DNA from 3 places in the Mesorhizobium sp. UC74_2 genome. Region 1 is predicted to be linked to each of the others. Evidence: predicted binding sites of a transcription regulator. Region 1 holds the regulator's gene; each other region holds the start of a gene.
What was found. Region 1 encodes PhoB, which activates phosphate uptake and scavenging genes when phosphate is short. Its sites were predicted from a motif close to TGTCATNNANCTGTCAT; they were not measured.
Positions count from the first base shown of each region.

Region 2: ACFJIU_RS09970 (LTA synthase family protein) is a predicted target of PhoB. The motif match lies at 2,671-2,687, and genes of this name have one in related genera.
Region 3: ACFJIU_RS27925 (alkaline phosphatase D family protein) is a predicted target of PhoB. The motif match lies at 2,056-2,072, and genes of this name have one in related genera.

Region 1 is NZ_CP170562.1:6,186,254-6,190,470, reverse strand. It holds gene xylF (D-xylose ABC transporter substrate-binding protein) at 1-359, opposite strand, end outside; gene ACFJIU_RS30185 (ROK family protein) at 700-1,941, shown strand; gene phoB (phosphate regulon transcriptional regulator PhoB) at 1,987-2,676, opposite strand; gene phoU (phosphate signaling complex protein PhoU) at 2,696-3,403, opposite strand; gene pstB (phosphate ABC transporter ATP-binding protein PstB) at 3,441-4,217, opposite strand, start outside.
Region 2 is NZ_CP170562.1:2,058,204-2,062,420, forward strand. It holds gene ACFJIU_RS09960 (PleD family two-component system response regulator) at 1-1, shown strand, start outside; gene rpmG (50S ribosomal protein L33) at 404-571, opposite strand; gene ACFJIU_RS09970 (LTA synthase family protein) at 723-2,618, opposite strand; gene fabD (ACP S-malonyltransferase) at 2,887-3,828, shown strand; gene fabG (3-oxoacyl-[acyl-carrier-protein] reductase) at 3,880-4,217, shown strand, end outside.
Region 3 is NZ_CP170562.1:5,721,416-5,725,632, reverse strand. It holds gene ACFJIU_RS27930 (hypothetical protein) at 125-400, shown strand; gene ACFJIU_RS27925 (alkaline phosphatase D family protein) at 408-1,985, opposite strand; partial or broken gene ACFJIU_RS27920 (MFS transporter) at 2,152-3,434, opposite strand; gene ACFJIU_RS27915 (TetR/AcrR family transcriptional regulator) at 3,506-4,117, shown strand; gene ACFJIU_RS27910 (M3 family metallopeptidase) at 4,183-4,217, opposite strand, start outside.

The DNA of each region.
Region 1 (4,217 bases):
TTGTTTTCGATCAGACGGTCGTAAGCGATGACCGGAATGCCTTCGTCGACGGCCTTCTGTACAGCCGGGCCGATGGCGGAGGTATCCTGCGCCAGGATGACAAGGGCGTTCGCGCCCTGCGAGATCAGGCTTTCGACGTCGGTGAGCTGTTTGCCGGGATTCGACTGCGCGTCAGCGGAAATATATTTGTCGCCCGCCGCTTCGATCGCCTTCTTCATGGCGGCTTCGTCGGTCTTCCAGCGCTCTTCCTGGAAGTTGGACCAGGACACGCCGATCACCTTGTCCTTCGCTTCGGCGACAGCGGAAAGCGCAAGCGTCATGGCGGCACCCGCCAGAATGGCGGCCGTAAATTTCCTCATTTTTTCCTCCCCGCGCCCAAGGGCGCGCTTGTGTGCGTTGGCCGTTGGAGAAGCTTTTTTTCGAGCTTCGAAAAAATAATCGCGCAGGTACAGCCTTCTGTCAACGGGATTCGAGTCCTTCGCGATATTTTTTTCGGATCACGAAATAATAGTGACGACGAGGGCATGTTCTGCCACTATCTGTGGAGGAGCGCGCTGTCGCGACGGCAGGAGCGAAACGGGTTTTGCATTCGCTCATGCATCGACCTATGCACGAACAGCGCATCTGGAACGCCATTGGCGGCCCAAGCGCAACGGCTTCGGTGTCCACGGGGCCGGCGGGGGGAGGAACGGCAAGGACATGACTGTCGGGATCCGTCACGACGATTTGCGCCGCAGGAACCGCGCGATGGTGATTGCTGCCGTGCGTCGCTCCGGTGAGCCGTCCCGCACGGAAATCACCGCCATCACCGGCCTCAGCCATTCGACCATTTCAGCGATTTCGTCTGATCTCATCGCGGAGGGCATTCTGCGCGAGGGCCGCAGTGAACCGACGGCATCGAAGCGGGGGCGTCCGCAAGTGGGGCTGCAGCTCGACCCCGGCGCAGCGGCTGTACTGACGGTCGTTCTGTCGCTCAACCTTTTGACGGCCGCAGCCATCGACTATTCGGGCAAGGTCCTGACCGAAGAAACACGCCGTCTGGACACACTGTCTCTGCCCCGGGAAGCGCTGGTCGATGAATGTGTCGAGATGGTCCGGCGACAGCTCCACGACCGGAGCCTGGCAAGACATCGGGTCCTGCGCATAGCTTTCGCCGTTCAGGGCACGGCAGATTCGCATGCGCGCACCATGCTGTGGACGCCAATCACCCCGCATGGCGATATCCCCTTTGCCGATATCCTGGAAAACGCTTTTGGCATTCCCGTCATCGTCGAGAACGACTGCAACATGATGGCGGTCGCGCTGCGTTGGCGCGGCACGGACCGCTACCGTGACGACTTCATTGCCGTTCTGCTTTCGCACGGCATCGGCATGGGCATCGTGCTCAATGGCGAATTGTTCATCGGCACCCAGTCGTCCGGCGGCGAATTCGGACACATGATCCACCGGCCGAATGGCGCGCGATGCCGCTGTGGCCGCCATGGCTGCGTCGAGGCTTATGCCGGCAACTATGCGATCTGGCGCAGTGCCCACGGGCTCGATGAAAACACCGAACCGGCCGCTGACATTCCCGACGACGAAATGCAGAGGCTGGCTGAAAAAGCACGCGCAGGCATCGGCCCCGAACGCGAGGCCTATGAACGCGCAGGCACAGCCCTCGGCTACAGCCTCGGTTCACTTTTCGCCGTCATCGACCCTGCCCCGGTAACCTTTGTCGGCATCGGTGCAACGGCCTTCGATCTGATCGAGCCGGCATTGCGGCGGGCAATTGCCCAGACCGCCGGCGGACAACATTCGAATTCAATTGTCTTTGATACGGAACCCAAGGAGCAGATGCTGATCCGCGAAGGCTGCGCCATGCGCGCGCTGACCTTCATCGATCAGGAGATCTTCGCGCTTGGCGGTCCGATGGCTCCCACCCCTCAGCTTCTGGAGGTCTGAGCCGGCGATCAGGGCGCAATACCGATGAACCGGCGTTGTCCCTGATCAATCCTCGCGGATGGCGTAGCCCGAGCCGCGTATCGTGCGGATGACGTCCGGCATGCGGCCATTGTTGACCGCCTTGCGCAGGCGCCCGACATGCACATCGACTGTACGCTCATCGATATAGATCGTCTCGCCCCAGACATTGTCGAGCAGCTGGCTGCGCGAGAAGACCCGCCCGGGATGCCGCATCATGAATTCCAGCAGCCGGAACTCCGTCGGCCCGAGCCGGATCTCGCTCTTCTTGCGGTAGACCCGGTGCGACTCGCGGTCGAGTACGATGTCGCCGACCTTGAGCACGGAAGACAGCACCTCGGGTTTCGCGCGGCGCAACAGCGCCTTCACGCGTGCCATGAACTCAGGCATCGAGAATGGCTTGACTAGATAATCATCGGCACCGGTGGACAGACCGCGCACACGGTCGCTTTCCTCGCCGCGTGCCGTCAGCATGATCACCGGCAGGCGCTCGGTCTCCGGTCGCATCCGAAGCCGCCGGCACAATTCGATGCCGGATACTGCCGGCACCATCCAGTCGAGCACCAGGAGATCCGGCACATTTTCCTGAAGCCGGATTTCGGCTTCGTCGCCCCTGGCTACGACCTCGACCTGGTAGCCCTCGGATTCCAGATTGTAGCGGAGGAGGACGCCCAACGGCTCCTCGTCTTCCACCACCATGACACGCGGCGCGATCATCTTGCCGTCCGTCCCGTGGTCAGGCCGCCGGAACGGCAGCAGCCGTCTCGTCGAGCTTTGGCCGGTTGGGCGGCAACTGCTCGCCCGTCAGCACGTAGAAGGCGTTCTCGGCGATGTTGGTGACATGGTCACCGATGCGCTCGAGATTCTTGGCGCAGAACAACAGGTGCGTGCAGGCCGTGATGTTGCGTGGATCTTCCATCATGTAGGTGAGAAGCTCGCGGAAGACGGAGGTGTATTTCACATCGATCCGCTCGTCGTCAGCCCTCAGTTGGGCGAGCCCCTCTGCGTCCCTCGCCGCATATTTCTCGACGACACCGTCGACCTGGTCGAGCACCAGATGGGCCATGGCGTCGATCGAATGCGAAAGGTCGCGCGGCGTGGCGCCCTGCCCGACCGCGCCGACACGCTTGGCGATGTTCTTGGCCAGGTCACCGATGCGTTCCAGATCTCCGGCCATGCGGATGGCGCCGACCACGGCGCGCAGGTCCTGCGCCATCGGCTGGCGCTTGGCAATCAGCGTGATTGCCTTGGTGTCCAGCTCGCGCTGGCGCGCATCCATGATCGCATCGTCCGACACGACCCGTTGGGCAAGTCCATTATCTGACTTCAGCAGCGCCTTGGTGGAGCTTTCGACCATCGAGCTCGCCAATTCACCCATGTCGCTGATGAGCCTGCTGATTTGTCCGAGCTCTTCGTCGAACGATGCGACGGTATGTTCGCCCATATTTATGTCCTCTTTTTCCTCGGCAGCAATCGCTCACTCAGCCGAAACGGCCGGTGATGTAGTCCTGCGTGCGCTTGTCGTCGGGGTTGGTGAACATCTTGTCGGTAGCACCTTCCTCGACCAGGTAGCCGAGATGGAACATCGCCGTGCGCTGCGAGACGCGGGCGGCCTGCTGCATCGAATGGGTGACGATGACGATCGTATAGTTCTGGCGCAGTTCGTCGATCAGTTCCTCGACCTTGGCGGTCGCAATCGGATCAAGCGCCGAGCACGGTTCGTCCATCAGGATGACTTCAGGCGACACCGCGATGGCGCGCGCGATGCACAAACGCTGCTGCTGGCCGCCGGAAAGGCCGGTGCCGGGCTCGTTGAGGCGATCCTTCACTTCATTCCAGATTGCAGCCTTCTGCAGGCTGGATTCGACGATACGGTCCATCTCCGCCTTGTTCTTGGCAAGGCCATGGATGCGCGGTCCGTAGGCGACGTTCTCGTAGATCGATTTGGGGAACGGATTGGGTTTCTGGAACACCATGCCGACGCGGGCACGCAGTTCCACGACGTCGATCTTCGGATCGTAGATGTCTTCGCTATCGAGGGTGATCTTGCCACCGACCTTGGCCGCATCGATCGTGTCGTTCATGCGGTTGAGGCAGCGCAGGAAGGTCGACTTGCCGCAGCCCGAAGGGCCGATCAGCGCCGTCACCTGATTCTGGCGGATGTCGAGATTAACGTCGAAGAGTGCCTGTTTCTCACCGTAGTGCACGGTCACCTTGTCGCCGCGCATCTTGATGATTTCGTTCGTCTGGGCGCTCAT
Region 2 (4,217 bases), 2.1 Mb from region 1:
GCCTGCTGCTTCTGCTGGTTACGCTAGTCGTTTACCTTAACCAGCGCGAATCTCCGATGCGTGGTTAAGAAAGTATTGCTTTTCATCAGCGCTTGCGCAAATGTGCAGCCGCTAACGGGGAACTGTTCGGTGCGGGGGCGAAACCGGCATGTTCCATTGATACCCCATGATGCTCAGGTCCGCCGCATCTCCTGGGTCCGTGGGGTCGGCCGGCCGGCGTTGGCATATAGTGGCCTCCTCGTACCGCTGCCATCCGCCGACCGGCCCCCTTATTCCTCATAGCCATACAGCCGACATGCCCTGGAGCCAACGCTCCGGGGCAGAGTGGGCGCTTGTCTTGCATGCCAGCGCAAACAAAAACGCCGCCCAGGGGCGGCGCTTCGGCGTGCCAATGAGAACCAGATTACTTGATCTTGGTTTCCTTGAACTCGACGTGCTTCTTGGCGATCGGGTCGTACTTGCGGAACGACAGCTTGTCGGTCTTCGTGCGGCTGTTCTTGCTCGTCACATAGAAGAAGCCGGTATCGGCGGTCGACAGAAGCTTGATCTTGATGTTAGCGGCTTTGGCCATGGTGTTCGTCCGTTAATTGTCTTGGAGTTCGAGCCGCTGGAACACGGGAAAACACCCGGACGCGGAAAACTTGCCGGACACATAAAGAATGCTTCCGGAAAGTCAAGTCCGCGCGGCATTGCAGCCCGTCGTGATGCCCAGCCGATGGTCGTCAGCTCGTATGGGCAACCAGACGGTTTATGGTTTCGGGGAAGAAATCCCGAGCCGACCAGCGCTTGCCGAACATCATGTCATATTGCAGGTAGCGATAGTCGCGGATCAATGGCTCGATCTGCTTTTGTCTGGCCCAGTCGATGGTTGCTTCGTTGTCGGTGGCCAGCAGCACGTTACGGTCGATGGCGCTGTATTGCCTGCTCACTTCGCCGAGGAAGCCTGTGTAATAGGGGTGCGTGATGCCCGCGGCCTTGAGCAGGTGATAAGGCAGGAATGCAGGGCTGACCGAGCCGATATCCTTGGCAAGACCCGTACGGTTCGACCAGACGACCAGCGGTGTTTCACGGTGGAGCTTCATTTGATCGGGCGCTTCCCTGCGCGGCGCGACATTGTCCTTGAGGAAGCCCGTTTCGACGTAGACCGGGCCCAGTGGCGGCAGGTGATCGCCGAAGAAGACGATTACGGTCGCACGGTCACGTTTTTCTGCCCAGTCGATCAGGCGTTTCAGGTTGCGGTCGGCATCAGCTGCGCCTTCCGCATAGGACAGAAGTGAATCCTTTGCCCACTGGCTGATCGGCGCCTCAACCGTGTGGGAAGCATCTGCGTAGCGATTGGGTTCATAGGGGCCGTGATTCTGAAGACTTACGGCGAAATAGAAGAATGGTTCCTCCGCAGCATCGGCTGTGGAAATGAGCTGGTCGGTCATCGCCTCGTCGGAAGCGAGCGGTCCGCGTTTTTCCAAAGGCGCGGTCTCTTCCGACTGGAAATCGTCGAAGCCGAAATCGGCGTAAACCGCGGTGCGATTCCAGAACCAGTTCGTGCCCGGATGGAATGCCCTGGCGGAATAGCCCTCGCTCTTGAGGAAGGTGGCGAGTGAAGGCACCGGAGCGCGCACATATTGCTGATAGGGAATTGACCCAGCCGGCAGGAAGGCGTTGGAGAATCCGGTCAGTGCCTCGAACTCGACATTGGCGGTCATGCCGCCGAACTCTGGCGACAGCATCGACCCGGAACGGAGCTGACGTACAGCACCCAGCGGATCTGGCTTGATCGACACGCCTGGCAGAATGGTGGGATCCCAGAAGGATTCGCTCATCACCATGATGATGTCCGGCTTGTCTTCCGGGACTGTTGTGGTCGCCTCAGGCCGCGTGATGGTCGCGATTGCCTTGTCTGAATAACCCGCGGGTGCGCCGACATGTGCCATCGGCACGTTGAGTGCGAAGGCGAGCGCGAAACCGTTGGAATTGTAGTTTTCCTTCTGGTCCCACATCATGGGGATGATCTGCAGGCGGTCCCGCGTCCATGAAAAGGTCGCGTAGTCCATGATGGAGACGAAGAAGGCGAGGAGCGGGATTGCGACGGCAAGGCGCGCGAGACGCGCCCTGTAGCGCAGGGTCGGTGCACGACGACGCCACATGCGCCACAACATCACCACCGAAGCCAGCGTTCCGGCAATGCCGGTTGCCAGCGCTACACCGGTCCATGGCCGTTCCTTTACCAGCAGAGGCATCAATTCGATGATCTGGCGCACGTAAAGAAAATCTGTCGGATAGAGTGGATCGCCGAGGTAGCGCGATTTTTGATGGCCGACGAAGGCGAGCGCCAGGGTCAAAGGTGCGAAGATCATCAGGCTTTGATGATTGCGGCCGAGCAACGCGTCGATGCCAATCAGGATAAGCGTGAACAGGATGACCGTTGTCCAGCCGGGCTTCGACGGCTGAAGAAAGAAACCGAACGTGCTGGCGAGATCACCTCGAAAGATCAGCTCGATGGCGAACACCAGCACGGCTGACGCAACCAATGTCATCACGCAATAGCGCACGGCACGCCTTTTCTCACCCGGTTCCAAGCCGGGTATGGCGGTGTCATGTCTATGCTCTGGCGCGTTCATGCCGCTCCCTGACCATCCCTTCGCCAACTTACAAGTCCCCCGACTGCAAAAGCGTCACGTAACCGTCACTCAAATGTCACAAAAAGCTAGCGCCTGTGGCGAAATTTAGAAGAGCCAGCAAACGAATCGTGTTCGATTTTCATCATGATTGATCGTCGCCTGGCCTTCCCAAGCACTGTTGGCCACGGCAGGCGAAGGCTGCATCGGGCTTGACTTGTCGCCCGGCCTTGCGCACAGGGCAGGCGAGATCAAGCAATTGGAGCTCGTTATGGCGGTCGCGTTTACCTTTCCGGGGCAGGGCAGCCAGTCGGTCGGCATGGGCAAGGATCTGGCAGGCGCTTTTCCTGAAGCCCGTCGCGTGTTCGAAGAAGTAGACGAAGCGCTCGGGGAGAAGCTGTCCGCTCTGATCTGGAATGGACCAGAAGAGACGCTGACGCTGACGGCAAACGCGCAGCCAGCGCTGATGGCGGTGTCGTTGGCTGCTGTCAAAGCACTCGAAGCGCGTGGCTTTTCCTTGAAGGAAAAGGTCGCCTATGTCGCGGGCCATTCGCTGGGCGAGTATTCGGCACTTGCCGCCGCGGGTTTCGTCTCGGTGGCCGATGCGGCAAGGCTCCTGCGCATTCGCGGCAATGCTATGCAGTCGGCTGTGCCGGTCGGGGAAGGTGCGATGGCGGCGATCATCGGCCTTGAGCAGCCCGACGTCGAAGCCGCCTGTGCCGAAGCTGCCAAGGGATCCGTCTGCCAGGTTGCCAACGACAACGGTGGTGGGCAACTGGTGATATCGGGCGCCAAGGCCGCTGTCGAACTCGCAGCCAGGCTCTGCACGGAAAAGGGCGCCAAGCGAGCGCTGATGCTGCAAGTGTCGGCGCCGTTCCATTCGGCGCTGATGGCGCCGGCGGCGGAAGCGATGCGCGAAGCCCTGGCCAATGTCGCCAGGAATGCGCCGGCTGTTCCGGTGATTTCGAATGTCTCGGTTTCGCCAACTCAGGATCCCGATGCGATCGCGGCTCGGCTGGTCGAGCAGGTGACTGGCCGTGTGCGCTGGCGCGAGACGGTGGAGTGGTTCGCTGCCAATGGCGTGACCACGCTCTATGAAGTCGGTGCCGGCAAGGTACTTTCCGGCCTGGCGCGTCGAATCAACCGTGACATCGCTGTGACTTCGGTGGGAAATCCTGCCGATGTCGATGCAGCCATTGCCGCACTGGCCTGAGCAACCTGATGACCCCATCCATGCGATGGGTGTGCTTGAAAGGGACAAGACATGTTTGATCTGACAGGCCGCAAGGCGCTCGTCACCGGAGCTTCGGGTGGCATCGGCGAATCCATCGCCAGGATACTTCACGCGCAGGGTGCGACGGTCGGCCTGCATGGCACGCGTGTGGAAAAGCTGGAAGCACTCGCCGGCGAACTTGGCGATCGCGTTAAGCTCTTCCCGGCGAACCTGTCCGACCGCGACGAGGTCAAGGCGCTGGGCCAGAAGGCGGAGGCTGATCTCGAGGGCGTCGATATCCTGGTCAACAACGCAGGCATCACCAAGGATGGTCTGTTCGTGCGTATGTCGGATGCCGACTGGGACAGTGTGATCGAAGTCAATCTGAC
Region 3 (4,217 bases), 460 kb from region 1:
TTCGCATTTGCGAAAGGGGGCGGCGTGCCGGCAGTTGGTTGGTCACCTTTTGTTAAGTGGCAGCAGCGTAGAATTTCATTAACCAAACGCGGAACCTTTTCCGCTGTGGAGCATTCGGGCGTCCATGATACGCAGTCTGAACCGGTTCGTGATGATCTCCCTCTCGGCCACGCTCGTCGCCTTGCTGGCGCTGGGTGGCGCATGGTCGGCAGCAACGCCCGCCGACAAGCCGATGGCCGTGGTGACGACGCAGGCGGAAAAGCTCTTTGCGGACGCTCCGGACGGGGTCGACCCGATCGTTACCGGCCCGGTTAGCGCCGCCTTCAAGCAGCGCCAGGCCGATATCGGTTGTGAGAAGGCGACCTGGCCAAACGTGCCCGCCGCCTGCTTCGAGCACTGATCCCAGATCACGCAGCCCGAACCGGATCGAGCGTCGTCTTGTAGAGCTCGTTGTCGTCGCGATCCATCAGCCTGACGGTCAGCTGCCCGGTAATACCGTCGATGTCGACAAGGCCGAAGAACTGAAAGCCTGCGGAAGGCGGCAGGTTCTGGCCTTGCTCGGCGCTCGGCGCCTTCACATACTTCACTTCCGGCCCGAAGGTCATGTCGAGATCGTTGGGACCGAAGGTACCGGAGTGTATCGGCCCGGAGACGAATTCCCAGAACGGCTCGAAATCCTGGAACTGCGCGCGATCCGGGCTGTAGTGATGGGCTGCGGTGTAGTGTACGTCCGCCGTCAGCCAGACCGTGTTGGTGATGCCGGCATTCTTGATGAAGCGCAGCAGGTCGGCGAATTCGAGCTCGCGCCCCTTGGCCGGGCCGTTGTCGCCATTGGCGACCGCTTCCGAGCCTTTCTTGTTGGCGGCGTCGTCCCACACCACCAGGCCGATCGGCATGTCGGCGGCAATCACCTTCCAGGTGGCCTTGGAATTGGCGAGCTCGCGCTTGAGCCAGCGGGTCTGCTGCTCGCCCAGCATGCGCGAGCCCGCGTTGAGTTCGGTCTGCAGGTTCGGGCCGTTGGCGCCGCGATAGGAGCGCATGTCGAGGAAGAAGACGTCGACCAGCGGACCATACGCGATCTTGCGATAGACCCGACCGGGCTCGGCCGGCGTGAAGCGGATCGGCGTCATCTCATGGAAGGCTCGGCCGGCACGTGCCGCCAGCACGGCAATCGATTTTTCCTTGTAGCGGTCGTCGGCGGTCAGATCTTTCGAGCTCGACCAGTTGTTGACCACCTCATGGTCGTCCCATTGGAAGAAAGTCGGCAGTGCCGCGTTCATGGCAAGCAGGTTCTTGTCGAGCAGGTTGTATTTCCACTGCCCGCGATATTCGTCGAGCGTCTCGGCAACCTTGCGCTTCTCGTCGATGAGCACGACGTTCTTCCACTTTGTGCCGTCCTTGAGATCGACCTCGTCCTTCATGGCGCCATCGGCATAGATCGTGTCGCCCGAATGCAGGAAGAAATCGGGCGTGTGCCTGGCGATCGAGGCATAGGTCTTCATGCCGACCTCATCGATGCCCCAGCCCTGGCCGGCGGTATCGCCCGACCATGCGAAGCGTACGGAGCGGCGCGAGGTCGGTGCGGTGCGGAAACGGCCGACGATCGGCTCGGACACCGCATTGACGTCATTCAGGTCGGCAAGCGTCATCCGATAGAAGATGTCCTGGTCCGACGCCAGGTCAGTGAGCAGGCGTTTCACCGCATAGTCGCTGTCAGGCAGCGCATTGAGCGGCGCCAGGCGTTCGGCATTGGCGAAACTTTCCGTGGTCGCCACTTCGAACTGCACGCGCGATGGCCTGTCGGCGCGCGTCCAGATCATGCCTGATATCGCGTCGATGTCGCCTGACTGGACACCGTGGGTAAAGGCCGGCCGCGTGTTCGCACGCGAATAATAAGGCATGGCCAAACCCGACAATCCGACCAGGCCAGCTGCCCCTGTCGAGACGATGAAGGCACGGCGGTTGATGCTGGTTGGCTTGCTCATGGCTGGCTCCTTGGCGGCGAATGGGTGCCGCCAAGGTCCTTGGCCATTGTTTCAGCCGCATTTCGGAGACGTGAAACTTTCTTGACGGTCCACAGTTTGCCGCCGCTGGGATAATTCCAGCAAAAGAAGACAGAGCGTTTCCGTGAAAAACGGAAACGCTCTGGAATCAGGCCGGCTGCTCTTTCGGCTCCAGCATTGGGCGGTTGGTGTTGATCAGCAGCGACAGGCAGGCGGCGATGATACCGGTCATGCCGGCAATGACAAAGGCAAGCTCATAGCTGCCCTGGAACTCCCGCATAGCTCCGCCGAAGAACGCGGCCGTAGCCGCGCCGACCTGATGGCCGGCAACAATCCATCCAAACACCAGCGGTCCCTTGGCATCACCGAAGGCTTCGTTGGACAAACGCAACGTCGGCGGCACGGTGGCGATCCAGTCCAGCCCGTAGAACACCGCGAAAACGATGAGCGCGGTCGCCGAGAAACCGGAATAAGGCAGATACATCAGCGAGAGGCCACGAATGGCATAATAGACGCCGAGCAGCTTGCGCGGATCGAAACGGTCGGTAAGCCAGCCCGACAGGGTCGTGCCGATGAGGTCGAAGATACCCATCAGCGACAACAGACCGGCAGCCTGGATCTCGTTGATGCCATTGTCGGCACAGAACGCGATCAGATGCGTGCCGACAAGACCGTTGGTCGTGAAGCCGCAGATGAAGAAAGTGGCAAAGAGGTACCAGAACACGCGTGTCCTGGCTGCTTCGCGCAGTGTGCTCAGCGTATGGGAGATGAAGTTGCCGGCTGCCGCTGGCGGCGTCGGCGGCACATCGTCGGGCTCGGCGCCGAAACGCACCTGGCCGATCGACGCCGGCCGCTCCGGCACCAGCAGCCAGACCAACGGCACCAGAGCTGCGGTGGCGATGGCAATGACGAGCGCCACCGGCTTCCAGCCGCCCGACTGTGCAAGCCAGGCCGGAAAGGCAGGAAGATCAGCAAGCCGGTCGCGCTGGACGCCGACATCAGGCCCATGACCAGGCCGCGGTTGGTCTTGAACCAGCGGTTGACGATGGTGGCGCCGAGCACGGTGGCGACAGCGCCCGAACCGACGCCGGAGAATACACCCCAGGTGGCGATGAGTTGCCAGGACTGCGTCATGAACAGCGAAAGCCCGGTCGATGCCGACATCACCACCAGCGAACCGATCACCGTCTTGCGCAGGCCGATGCGTTCCATCAGCGCGGCGGCGAAAGGACCGGTCATGCCATAAAGGAAAATGCCGATGGCGGCTGCCAGCGACACCACGTCGCGGCGCCAGCCGAAGTCATTCTCCAGGGGCAGCATCATCACGGAGGGCGCGGAACGCAGGCCCGCAGCGATGAGCAGGGAGAGGAAGATGACCGCAACGACGACGAAGGCGTAGCGCTGGCCAAACGGGCGGGGCTGGACTATCATGTTACTGACCGGTACGTTGCAGTTGCCGAATGTGTACGTACCGGTTAGTAACATGTCAATTGGAACACCTCATGCCCACTGACAAAAATATTGAACCCAGCGTTTCGCGAGACGCAGCCTTGCCGCCGGCGGCCGAGAAAATCCTCGGCGTCGCGCATGAGCTCTTCTACCGCGAAGGCATCCGGGCGATCGGCGTCGACGAGATCGTGAAAAAGGCGGGCGTCACCAAGCCAAGCCTCTATCGCTCGTTTTCATCGAAGGACGAGCTCGCGGCATCCTATCTGCGTAAATACGACATCGAGTTCTGGGAGCGTTTCGACGAAGCAGTGGCTGCGCATCAGGGCGATGCGCGGGCTCAGATCATCGCGTTCCTGACGCGCGTCGGCAAACGCTCGCAGAAACAGGGCTACCGCGGCTGCGGCATGACCAATGCAGCGGTCGAATACCCCGAACCCGGTCACCCCGCGCGCGTGGTCAGCGAAGAGAACAAGCGCGAACTGCGCCGTCGTCTGCGCGCCATGGCCAAGGAGATGGGGGCGGCCGACCCCGGCACGCTGGGCGACGGCCTGCTGCTTCTCATCGAAGGCGCCTACATCTCAAGCCAGATCTTCGGCCCGGGCGGTCCCTCGCAGTCGGTTGCCAAACAGGCCGACCTTCTGATCGGCGCCAGCCTGAAAGGCTAGCGCCGCGCTAGCGCGTTAGCAGGCCCTCCAGCGCCTCATCCACCGGACAGGCATGAGGAACAGGATCAGGTCAGCCCGCGCTTCACCATCATGGCATCCG